2 regions of the Arthrobacter sp. zg-Y1219 genome follow, and region 1 is predicted to be linked to the other one. Evidence: riboswitches for the same ligand, from Rfam matches in the RefSeq annotation. Region 1 holds a riboswitch; the other holds the start of a gene.
What was found. Region 1 has a riboswitch for cyclic di-AMP ahead of QNO00_RS00045 (LysM peptidoglycan-binding domain-containing protein). Riboswitches for the same ligand answer to the same signal wherever they lie in the genome.
Positions count from the first base shown of each region.

Region 2: linked by a shared signal. The riboswitch ahead of QNO00_RS16300 (NlpC/P60 family protein) and the one ahead of QNO00_RS00045 (LysM peptidoglycan-binding domain-containing protein) in region 1 are both predicted to bind cyclic di-AMP.

Region 1 is NZ_JASKLY010000001.1:8,345-14,119, forward strand. It holds gene QNO00_RS00030 (hypothetical protein) at 1-305, shown strand, start outside; gene QNO00_RS00035 (sensor histidine kinase) at 236-1,072, shown strand; gene QNO00_RS00040 (hypothetical protein) at 1,128-1,721, shown strand; gene QNO00_RS00045 (LysM peptidoglycan-binding domain-containing protein) at 1,900-2,760, opposite strand; cyclic di-AMP (ydaO/yuaA leader) riboswitch at 2,764-2,910, opposite strand; gene QNO00_RS00050 (LbetaH domain-containing protein) at 3,090-3,701, opposite strand; gene QNO00_RS00055 (response regulator) at 3,977-4,621, opposite strand; gene QNO00_RS00060 (sensor histidine kinase) at 4,609-5,775, opposite strand, start outside.
Region 2 is NZ_JASKLY010000021.1:95,620-101,394, forward strand. It holds gene QNO00_RS16295 (NlpC/P60 family protein) at 201-1,037, opposite strand; gene QNO00_RS16300 (NlpC/P60 family protein) at 1,071-1,940, opposite strand; cyclic di-AMP (ydaO/yuaA leader) riboswitch at 1,944-2,106, opposite strand; gene QNO00_RS16305 (M23 family metallopeptidase) at 2,227-3,000, opposite strand; cyclic di-AMP (ydaO/yuaA leader) riboswitch at 3,003-3,214, opposite strand; gene QNO00_RS16310 (iron-dependent transcriptional repressor DtxR) at 3,280-3,978, opposite strand; gene serC (phosphoserine transaminase) at 4,223-5,350, shown strand; gene QNO00_RS16320 (MFS transporter) at 5,490-5,775, opposite strand, start outside.

The DNA.
Region 1 (5,775 bases):
TGGCCCAAGTGGCCGCTACCGGCCAGGATCGCAGGGACACGGTTGCGGCAGGGAGCCGCACCTATGAGGTCCTGACGGTCGAGCGCCGCGGAGACGTTGTCCAGGCTGCCGTTGACACACATGATGCCACCGAACAGCTGCGTGCGAGGTGCTGGCACTGGCGGTTTCCGTCGCGGCGGCGGGCCTTGCGGCCGGAGCCGTCTCAGCGCTGGCTGCGCGAGCGGCGATGCGTCCAATGGCCGAGGCACTGGCCCTGCAGCGCCGGTTTGTCGCTGATGCCAGCCATGAACTGCGCACACCGCTGACGCTGCTGAGCACACGGACACAGTTGCTTCGGCGGCGGCTGGCGGCTGACCCGGCCGGCTCGGCGCCTGCCCCGGAGGCTCTGCAGGCAGCGGACGACGTCGTCGCCGACACCAAGGTGCTGACAGGCATCCTCGAAGACCTGCTGATGGCGGCAGATCCGCGGCAGTCCGGTCCGGCGGAACCCGTCAACCTGGTTGCACTGGCCCGGTCCGCCGTCGGCTCCCTGGAGCCGGAGGCGCGGAGGCGGAACCTGACGCTGGAGTTCGATGCGCCGGCCCCGGAAGTGACAGTCCTTGGCGGGCAGTTCGCCCTGCAGCGAGTCTTTACGGCGCTGGGGGCCAACGCTTTGGACTACGGCCGATCAGTCGTGCGGTTTTCGGTTCGGAGCGACAGCGGGGAGGCTGTGATTCGGGTGTCCGACGACGGCCCCGGTTTTCCGCCCGGCTTCAGCCGGCATGCCTTTGAGCGGTTTGCATCGGCGCGGAGCCGGGACCGGCAGGGAGCCGGCGATGATTCCGAAGGCTCAAAGGGCGGGGACGGCTCCTCAGCGCAGCCGCGGCACTATGGGCTCGGGCTGGCACTGGTTGCGGAGATTGCCGCCCGATACGGCGGCAGCGTCCGTGCTTTGCCGGCCGGCGCAGGCGAACGTGCCGGTAACACCGAAGCTTCCGGCGGCGTCGTGGAAGTCCGGCTGCCGCTCGATAACAGCAGGCGCGGGCGGCGGACCAGGTGGGGGAGGCTGCGCGGACTGCGGGAGCGGAACTAAGAATCCTCGAAGAATCTGATTCGAAAATGGAAGCGTCAGCAAACCACTTTCGGAGGTGAAGATTACGATGGTTTTCCGGGACAAGACCACGGTTCTCCGGGACAAGGCCAGAGGGCCACTTGGGTGGATACTCGGCGTCGTCGGCGGTCTGGCGCTGCTGGTCGGCTCCTTTTTTGCCGGCGTGGCCACCGCGGATACCTCAGGGGACCAGGAACAGGCCTCGGTTACCGAGCAGGAAGTCCAGCGGGAGCAGGACACGGACAAACAGGGCGCCGAGGACCAGGACGCCGAGGACCGAAGCGCTGAGGACCAGGACACCCGGTCCGAGAGCCGTCCGCAACTCGACGACGAGGACGCAGACGCAGACGCCAACGCAGAGGCCGACGGCGAAGCCGAAACCGAAGCCGATACCGATGGGGACGGGCGCCCCCATAAGCATCACCACAGAGGCGACGACGGGATTCCGGGCGACGGAGACGAGCCTGGGAACGGTCCTGCCGAAGACGGAGACAAAATCCGAGGCGATGGCGACGGTCCTGCTGACGACGGCGACGGCCCCGCCGGCGACGATGCTTCCGGCAAGGAGCCGAAACCTCAGGACGACGCTGAAACTCAGGACAACACTGAGCAGGACGCCCCGACCACCTAAGGCAGTCCGACACGGGACACCGGAAACGGAACGTCCGGACAGAACGTCCGGACAGAACGTCTGGACAGAACACCCGGACACGCAAAAACACCCGGCCAAAGGGCCGGGTGTTTTTGGTGGAGCTGCCGGAGGACGAGCCGTTCACTTCCCGCCCTCCGGCGGGATTGCTACTGCGAAATTACGCTACGCGGTAGTAGACGGCGCCGGAGCCGACGTTAGCGCTCTGCTCAACGGTCTGGTTGCCGTTCCATCCGCTGTGGATGGCCTGTCCGTTGCCGGTGTAGATGGCAATGTGGGCAAAGCCCATGCCGCCGTCGGCGTAGAAGGCGATGTCGCCGGGCTGCGGGTCAGTGACCGGGGTTCCGTAGGCAGCAAGCTGCGCGGGGGACAGGTCGCCAACCGAGTGGCCGGCTGCCCGGAGGGCAACCTCAACCAGGACGGTGCAGTCCTGCATGGCGCCCATCTGGGACTGAGCGGATGCAAGCATGATCTGGTTGGTGCCGGTTACGGCAGCAGGAGTCACGGCGGACGCCTGGGTGCTGATGCTGCTGAAGTCGGCTGCAGCAGGCTCGGCCGCGGGGGCCGGAGCAGCGGCAACAACAGGAGCGGCAACAGGAGCTGCGGCGGCGCCACCGGCGTAGGTGATGACATCACCGGGGTAGATGATGGAGTCCAGCGCAAGGCCGTTCTGCGCCAGGATGTCGTTCAGGTTGACGCCGTACGTTGCAGCAATCTTGCTGAGCGTATCGCCGGACTGAACAACGTGAGTGGATCCTGCAGATGCCGGGGCCTCAACGGGAGCGGTTACAGCGGCGGGTGCGGCTACAGGGGCCGGTGCGCTGTAGGACTCGGCTGAGTCGTTGGCGATGACGCCGGCCGAGGCCGGAGCGGCCATGCCGAGCAGCAGAGTGGAGCCTGCGGCCATGACGGCAGCGGCGCTGCCGATGGTGCGTGCTTTGCCGTTGGTGGCGTTAGCAACTGCGGCCAGGAGCCCGGCGTTGTTGGCACGGTGGCGTCCACGAGTGTTATTGAAAGACAATGAGTTACCTCTCCCGATACCTGCGAGGTGAGCTGTCGGATGCGGATGGGAGTCACCCGGTCAGCTAAAGAAACCTTCGGCTGACTTAACCCCAAGGATTCAAAGGAACCCGTTTATGGTTCCCCCGCCTCTGCCGAAGTGTTTATATCTGTGGACCTTGACCAGCGGCAGAGCTAGGTAACAAGCCAAGGGAGCCGCTTCAGATAACGGCACGACCACTACGCTACAAGACGATTACGCAAAGGTAACTATTTAGTAACGGAGCTCGCATTTTCGCCTGGGTGCCGCCTCTCGGTAATTGCAGGCCGCAGCTGCCTGGGCCGGAGGGATCAGGCGGGCGAATCGGTCTGGCGTACGACGTCGGCTGTCGCGAAGTCGCCAAAGCCCTGAACCAGTTCGCCGGGAGCGAGCCTCAGTCCGCGAGCGAGTCCCGTTCCCCTAAGGACAGCACCGCGCTTCTCCGCCGGATTTGAGCGGAAGTCTCCGCCGTCGGCGAGAACCACTGAATCAGCTTCGACGGCACCCACGATCTGTGAGCCGGTGCCAAGCACCGACCGGCCGGTCACCACGGGGCCGTTGCCCAGCCGTGCGCCGTCGCCCACTGCCACGGCATGGGTCCGGCCCGCCTTGAGCTGGACTCCGCCGGGCCCCAGCGTGATTTCGGAGCCGAGGAGGAGCATTCCGCCGTGCGCGGCGGTGAGGAAGGTGCCGGGATAGAAAATATTCCGGTGTCCGATAACGCAGGAACTCTGGTCATCCACCTGGATAACCACTCCGGGATACAGCACATTGCCTTCGCCGAGCTGAGCTCTTCGTGAAATCAAGGTCGATGACGGATCAAGTATCTGCTGGGTAGCGCACAGCTGCAGAACTTCCGCGACGGTGAGGAATCCTAAATCCTGGCGAATGCTGTCGGCATCGGTTCGCTGAGGCGCTGGCATAATTCTTCTCTTCTTTCGTGATCTGGCCGGATCGCAATATATCAACTCGCCGGGAGCACTCTTAGCCTACCGTCCTTGCCCGGGTGCTGCCCGGGTGCTGCGGCGGCAGAACGCCCGGCGGCGCGGTAGTCGGCCGCTCGGCGGGCCGGTTCGGTGCCGACGGAAACAAAAGGCGTGAAAAGACACGAAAAATCATCCCCGGTGAAAGCAACCTGGTCCCGGCGAATTCCCTTCTTGGCGACTTCATTAGGTGATGCTCCGGGACGGCAGGCAGGCTAGGACCGCAGATACGCCAGGGCAGCCAGGACCCGACGGTGCCCGTTGTCCAGCGGCGAAAGTCCCAGCTTCGCGAAGATGTTGCCAATATGCTTGCTGACGGCGGTCTCTGAGACTGAAATTGCCTGCGCAATGGCGGCATTGCCGAGCCCCTCGGCCACCAGCCCCAGCACCTCGAATTCCCGCGGGGTCAGCGACCGAATGGGATCCCGGGTGCTGCGTCGGCTGAACAGCTGCGCAATGACCTCCGGGTCCATCACCGTTCCGCCGTCCAGCACCCGCTTTAGGCCGTCCACAAAGTCGCCGACCTTGCCCACACGTTCCTTGAGCAGGTAGCCCACGCCCTGCGCGCCGGAGGCCAGCAACCGCCCGGCGTAGCGGTCCTCCACATAGGCGGAGAGGACGAGCACGGGAAAATTGGGCACCCGGGAGCGGAGTTCCAAGGCCGCACGCAGGCCTTCATTGGTGTACGACGGCGGCATCCGCACGTCCAGCACCGCACCGTCGGCGCTCCCCGGCTCAAAGGCCGCAAGCAGGTCCTCGGCGTTGTCGGCGGAACCGACCACCTCGAATCCTTCGCCTTGCAGCAGCAGTTCCAAGCCCGCCCGCAGCAGGGCGTCGTCTTCGGCTATCAGAAGGCGCATGGCAGTTCCACCCTCACAACAGTGGGCCCTCCGTCGGGGCTGGCCAGGACCAGCTTGCCGCCGAAGGCCGCCGCCCGCCGGGCGATCCCGGCCAGTCCCGTGCCCGAGCGGCCGGCGGCCTCAGCCGACCCTGCCGTCTCAGCCGACCCCGCGGTCTCAGGCGAACCTGCCCGCGCGCCGCCTCGGCCGTCGTCGTTCACTTGGATCACCAGAATGTCCTCCCGCGGTGATGATTCGGTTTGCAGAACCACGTCAATCCGTGACGCGTCGGCGTGCTTTGCCGCGTTGGTCAGGGCTTCAGCCAGGACAAAGTACGCCGCCGCCTCCACCGCGGCGGGAGCCCGCCGCAGGCCGCTGGTGTTCAGGGAACACGGAACCGGTGACCGGCTGGTCAGCGAAGCGGCGGCCCCGCCCAGCCCCAGTTCGTCCAGGACCGGCGGATAAATATCGTGTACTGCCGCCCGCAGGCCGGCCAGGGCTTCGGTGGCGGCATCCTGCGCGCGCCCAAGGAAAGGCATTGCCGCCGCCGGATCCGTTTCGGCAGCCCGCTGGGCCAGCCCGAGCATCATGACGACGCCAACGAGGCGGTTCTGCGCGCCGTCGTGCAGTTCCCGCTCGATGCGCCGCAGTTCCGCCGCGTGGGCGGCGAGGGCATTGGCCCGGGCAGCGGACAGGTCGGAGATGCGCCGGGACAGCTCCGCGAATCGCCGGGGGGACAGAATGCCCAGGGTTGCGTCGCTGATCCGCCGCGCCAACCAGGGCAGCAGCAGCCAGGCGGCGACGGCGTAGCCCAGTCCCAGCAGGATCATCAGGAGGGCGTCTGTCCATCTCGTGACGGCGATTGTCAGTTCCAGCGGCGCTTTCGGCGGAAACAGGGGCCAGAAGGGGGCGGCCACCACGTACAGCACCGCACCAACGGGCAGCGCGAGAGCGAGGGCGGCGGCCGGCACGGCAAACGCGCAGTGGAACAGAAGCCAGGCCACATCACGGCGAGTCTCCGGGGAGCTGAGCAGGGCGGCCAGCTCAGTGAAGGAGTGCCGGCCGGTGAGGCGGCGCCGGTCAAACGGAAGAACCGCGGAAGAGAATCCGGCTGCGCGTGCCTGCGCCCGGGCGGCCAACCGGTTGAGCATTTCCAGGAGGCTCGGAACGGCGTA
Region 2 (5,775 bases), on a different contig from region 1:
ACTTCGGATGATCTATGGAAAAGAGTATGCCCCGATCCGGATCTTGGCCATTTTTCTGCGGCGGCCAGGAGTCAAAGCGGCGGCACTCAGTTAAAGGCACTCAGTTAATAAAGGCACTCGGTTAAAAGAGTCAAGGGCCCTTCCCGCGGGAAGAGCCCTTGATCACCGGTCAGAACCGGCGGAAATGCAGTGGTGCGGTCCTAGCCGACCCGGATGTAAACTCCGCCGGAGCCCAGCTCAGCCGGCGCAACAACGGTGGAACCACCGTTGTATCCGCCGTGGATGGCCTGGCCGTTGCCAATGTAGACAGCAATGTGAGCCATGCCCATGCCGCCGTCGGCGTAGTAGATCAGGTCGCCGGCAACGGCCTGCGAAGCGCTGACGGTGCTGCCCAGGGACAGGTAGCCGGCGGGCCAGTCGTGGAAGCTGATGCCTGCTGCAGCCAGCGAATTGGTTACCAGCATGGTGCAGTCCTGCGAGACGCCCAGCTGTGCGTAGGCGGCCGCTGCGATAATCGCTGCGGTGCCCGACGACGCAGCAGGGGCTTCCTGCCGGGCGGGAGCAGCCACAGCCGGAGCAGCCGCACCCGCGGCCGGCACGGCTGCGAGTGCTTCACCCGGCTGGGCTGCGAGTGCTTCACCCGGCGCGGCTGCGGGTGCTTCACCCGGCGCGGCTGCGTCCAGCGTTGCCGCCGGCCGGGCCTGAACGGCAACCTGGGCCTGCGGCGCAGGCTCGGGGGCCACGATGACGCCGGCCACTGCCGGTCGGTCAAAGTTCACCGTTGCGGTTTCCGGAACTGTCAGCGGAGCAGCCGAGGACAGGTCCAGGGTGCTGGTCTGGACGTCGCGGACCAGGTCTGATCCGGAAGCATTGGCGGCGACGCCGGTGCTCAGGACAAGTCCCGAGGCGGCGACGACGACAGCGGCCTGGCGTCCGACAGTTCCCGCGTTGGCGGTCATTGCCTGGGCCAGCGCGGTCAGCGGTGCGGTACGTTTCACCGGCGCCCGATGGCGGGCGCGCTCAGTTGTCGATGTCATGCGGCTGCGATCTCCGTTAGGTGACAACTGGGCTTAGCTGACGCGGACGAAGCTTGCGCCGCCGAGGTAGGACAGCGGGTGCAGCACGGTGTTCATGCCGTCGAAGCCGCCGCTGATGACCTGGCCGTTGCCGACGTAGATCGCTACGTGGCCGGAAGTGATGACGAGGTCACCGGGCTGGGGAGAGCCGACAACCGAGCCGTAGGCGTAGAACTGTGCCGGTGCAAGGTCTCCCACGGACTTACCGATGGAACGAAGCGCCTTCTCAACCATGGCGGTGCAGTCCTGCGCAACGCCGATCTGGCTGTAGGCGGAGGCCACGAGGGCCGCGCCTGCTCCGCTAGAGGCGACGGGGGCCGGAGCCGGCGTCGCTGCTGCGGGGGCGGCCTGGCCGGCGGAAGGTGCCGCAGCGGGGGCTGCGGCTGCCGGGGCTGAGGCTGCAGAGGCTGCGACTGCCGGGGCTGCGTAGGCCTTGGTGCTCGCGGCGACCTGCTGGGCCTGAAGGGCGGCAGCCTGCTTTGCCTGCGCTGCTGCCTGCTCCTGTGCAACAACTGCGGCTGCGGCGGCGGCTTCTTCTGCTGCAACCTGCGCGCGGTAGTCGGCTCCGGAAACCGAGGAAACGGATTCCAGCGTTGCCAGTTCAAACGGCGCCTGCGCGGAAACCGAAACGGCTCCGGTGGAGGTCACGACGCTCAGCGGCGTGGCTTCCAGTGCCTGGCGATCGGTGTTGGCGGCTGCCTGGGCGGGAAGGCCCGCGGCCAGTACGAGGCCGGAAGCGGCGACGACGACTGCGGCCTGGCGGCCAATGGTTCCAGCGTTGGAGGTAACGGCCCGGGATAGTGCTGAAATTGGGCTCGTCTGGGTGGTGGCCGCGCGACGACGGCCATGAGCTACTGATGACACAAGTTTGCCTCTCCCAATGCCTACGAGGTGAGCTGTCGGATTCGGATGGGAGTCACCCGGTTGCTGGACCGCCAGGCCCGTGCAACTTAACCCCTAGGGTTTCTTGCGAAACCCGAATGTGGTTCCCCCGCCTCTGCCATGCGATGTTGCGAACGGATCTCAAACAGTGGCAGAGCTCGGCGATCTGTTCGAGAGTGCCCGATCTTTGGCCGATCGGGCACGAGGAAGAGCGTACAACAACATTTGACCAATGTCACGTTCCGGTCACGGAATGGTTTACCTGCGGTTACAGCCAGCCCAACGGGTCCACTACGTCGCCGTTAACCATGACCTCAAAGTGCAGGTGGCAGCCGGTGGACGCGCCCGTGGTGCCGCTGGCACCCACCAGGTCTCCGCGCTCCACCGTGGCGCCAACGCCAACCGCAAGGTTGGACATGTGGTTGTAGGTGGTCTCCACGCCGTTGCCGTGGTCCACGACGACGCGGTTTCCGCCGCCGCCGCCGTGCCAGCCGGCAAAGGTCACCGTTCCGGAGGCAGCGGCCGTAACATCGGTGCCGCAGGCCGCGGCGAAGTCCTGGCCGCGGTGCAGTTCGCCGGCGCTGCCGGTGATGGGGCTGACCCGGTAGCCGAACCCTGAGGTCTGAACCAGATCCGAGGCCAGCGGTGTGGCCAGGGTCCCCTTGGCAGCGCCCGCGGCAACTTCGCTGCCCGCAGCCACGACGACCTGGCGCAGCTTCGCATCCGGATCGGACTTGCTGGTCAGCGCGGCGCGTTCGAACTCAACGGTTGCATTGGGGTCAGCGGAAACCACCACTGCTTCCTCAACGGCTGCGGTCTGCATCTCTTCGATCGGCTCAGGGACCGCTGCAGTAGTGGGGAGGGCGACGGTAAGGATCAGGCCCGACGTCGCGGCGGTGATGGCAACTTTCTGGGCTGCACCACCGAAGGAGCTGGGTTTTGTTTCGGCCCGGCGGCGGCCCGATGGTTGGCCGTTCCGTGGGCGCGGGGCCGTAACCGGAGCGGACGCGCGGCGCCTGCCCGGGGCAGCATGCTTCGACAAGGTATACCTCTCTCATATGCCTGCGAAGTTAGCTGTCGGATTCGAGTAGAGAATACTCGGCCCCCACTCACCACAGGCCGCGGCGTACGCGGCGGTGTGCTGATGCTGGAGGCTTCACCCCAAGGCAGCTGTGGCTGCCAGTTGATGGGTCCTCCGCCCCTGCCTGAACGGTATGCAATTCCGGGCCAGTGGCAGGGTTCGGCGTAAGGCCCGGATAACGGTGTTATTTCAACGTCAGTTAGTCACTATAGGGGAAGCCCGACAAAAGAGACCATTCCGTTATCCTGCTGTGGACACAAAGACGTGCGCGGCCACCTCTGGAGGCAGTTCCAGGGCACCTTCGATGCCGGGAACGCGCACGGAGATGTAACCCGCCACGACCTCCGCCGTCAGCTCGGCGCCGGGGCGCAATCCGGCCTCGTCCAGCTGGGTCAGCAGTTCCGGCTCCACCTGCACCGGCTCCGCCAAGCGGACCAGCTTCAGCTTGGTTCCGGGATCGGCGGCAGCCACGGCCGCCACGAGGTTGGTGACTCCGTGGTGAAAGAGTTCAGCAGGCACGCCGCCGATCTGTTCGAGCCCGGGAATCGGGTTGCCGTACGGCGACTCGCTGGGGCGGCCCAGGAGCTCATAGAGGCGGCGCTCAACCCGCTCGCTCATGACATGCTCCCAGCGGCAGGCTTCGTCATGGACGTAGGCCCAGTCCAGGCCAATCACGTCCGACAGCAGCCGTTCGGCCAGCCGGTGCTTGCGCATCACCTCGGTGGCACGCCGGCGTCCCAGCTCGGTGAGCTCCAGGTGCCGGTTTCCCGAGACCACCACGAGCCCGTCCCGTTCCATGCGGCCGATGGTCTGGGACACCGTCGGGCCGGAATGCCGCAGCCGTTCGGCGATCCGCGCCCGGAGAGCGACAATGTTCTCTTCCTCGAGCTCCAGGATGGTGCGCAGATACATCTCGGTAGTGTCGATGAGGTCCGTCATGGCAGGCCGCTCCTATTACTCGTGCGGAAGATTACTCGTGCGAAAGGTTCAGGAGAACAACGGCGGACGCCCCCGCCCGTGGTCATTATTGCCCCTTACGTTAGCTTATTTGTACAGAGTGCAGATAATTCCGCGAGTCGCCGCACTCCCGCTGCCGGCGGTAACGAATGGCTGGGAGCCGGGGCGGTGGGGCAGAATGGAAAAGCACATCAGAGCACCCTGCCTACCGCTTGGAGCGATACCCATGGGCGAAACCGCCGCACTCAAGATTCCCGCTGAACTCCTTCCCCTGGACGGGCGGTTCGGTGCCGGCCCCTCGAAGGTGCGTCCGGAGCAAATTGAGGCCCTGTCCCGCGCCGGTGCCAACCTGCTGGGCACCTCGCACCGGCAGGCTCCCGTGCGGAACCTCGTCGGCAGCATCCGTGAAGGACTCTCCAGCCTGTTTGGCGCACCGAACGGGTATGAAGTAGTTCTCGGTGTCGGCGGATCCACGGCATTCTGGGACGTTGCATCCTTCGGCCTGGTGGAAAACAAGGCCCAGCACCTGTCCTTTGGCGAGTTCGGGTCCAAATTCGCAGCCGCCACCAACAAGGCGCCCTTCCTGGCCGGCTCCTCCATCATTAAGGCAGAGCCCGGTACGCGGCCCGAGCCGGTGGCCGAAGCGGGCGTGGATGTGTACGCCTGGCCCCAGAATGAGACCTCCACCGGTGTCGCCGCCCCGGTGCATCGCGTGCAGGGGGCCGACGACGGCTCCCTGGTCCTGATCGATGCCACCTCTGCCGCGGGCGGCCTGCACGTGGACCTGGCCGAATCCGACGTCTACTACTTTGCGCCGCAAAAGAACTTTGCCTCCGACGGCGGTCTGTGGCTGGGCATGTTCTCCCCCGCGGCGCTGGAACGGGCCGCACGGATCAATTCCTCGGACCGCTGGATCCCGGACTTCCTGAACCTGCAGACCGCCATCGACAACTCACGGCTGAACCAGACGTACAACACGCCGTCGTTGTCCACGCTGGTGACCCTCAACGCACAGATTGAATGGCTGAACGCGAACGGCGGCCTGAAGTTCGCCACCGACCGCACCGCCGATTCGGCGGGCAGGATCTACTCCTGGGCGCAGGCCTCACCTGTGGCCACACCGTTCGTGGCCCGCCCCGAGGACCGGTCGAACGTCATCGCCACCATCGATTTTGACGACAGCATAGATGCCGCAGCCATCGCCAAGACGCTGCGCGCCAACGGCATCGTGGACGTGGAACCGTACCGCAAGCTCGGCCGCAATCAGCTGCGCATCGCCACCTTCGTGGCCATCGAACCGGATGACGTCAGCGCGCTGCTGAAGTGCATTGACTTCGTGATCGAGAATTCGTAGCTCAAAGACATCCCGGCCCAAGAACTCCAGGCCCAAGAACTTCCGGCCCAAATGAAAGGCCGGCCGCTTCCGCGGCCGGCCCTTTGCTTGCCCGAACCGGCACCGCGGTTCAGCAGGGCAGGACACTGCACCGTGTCAACTACACCGTGTCCGGGTCAGGATCCGTTTCACGAGTGGTCAGATGCAGCCGGCGGGGCCGCGTGCGGTCATAGGAAATGCGCAAGTGATGTGACCGCCAGGCCCAAATAAAGCCCAGCAGCGCCGCGATCAGGCCCGAAGCCGCAGCGACCCCCAAGCTCCAGCGCGGGCCAAAGCTGTTGGACACCCAGCCCACCAGCGGGGCACCGAGGGGCGTGCCGCCCATGAAGATGGCGAAGTACAGCGCCATGACTCGTCCGCGCATCACCGGTTCGGTGGTTGTCTGG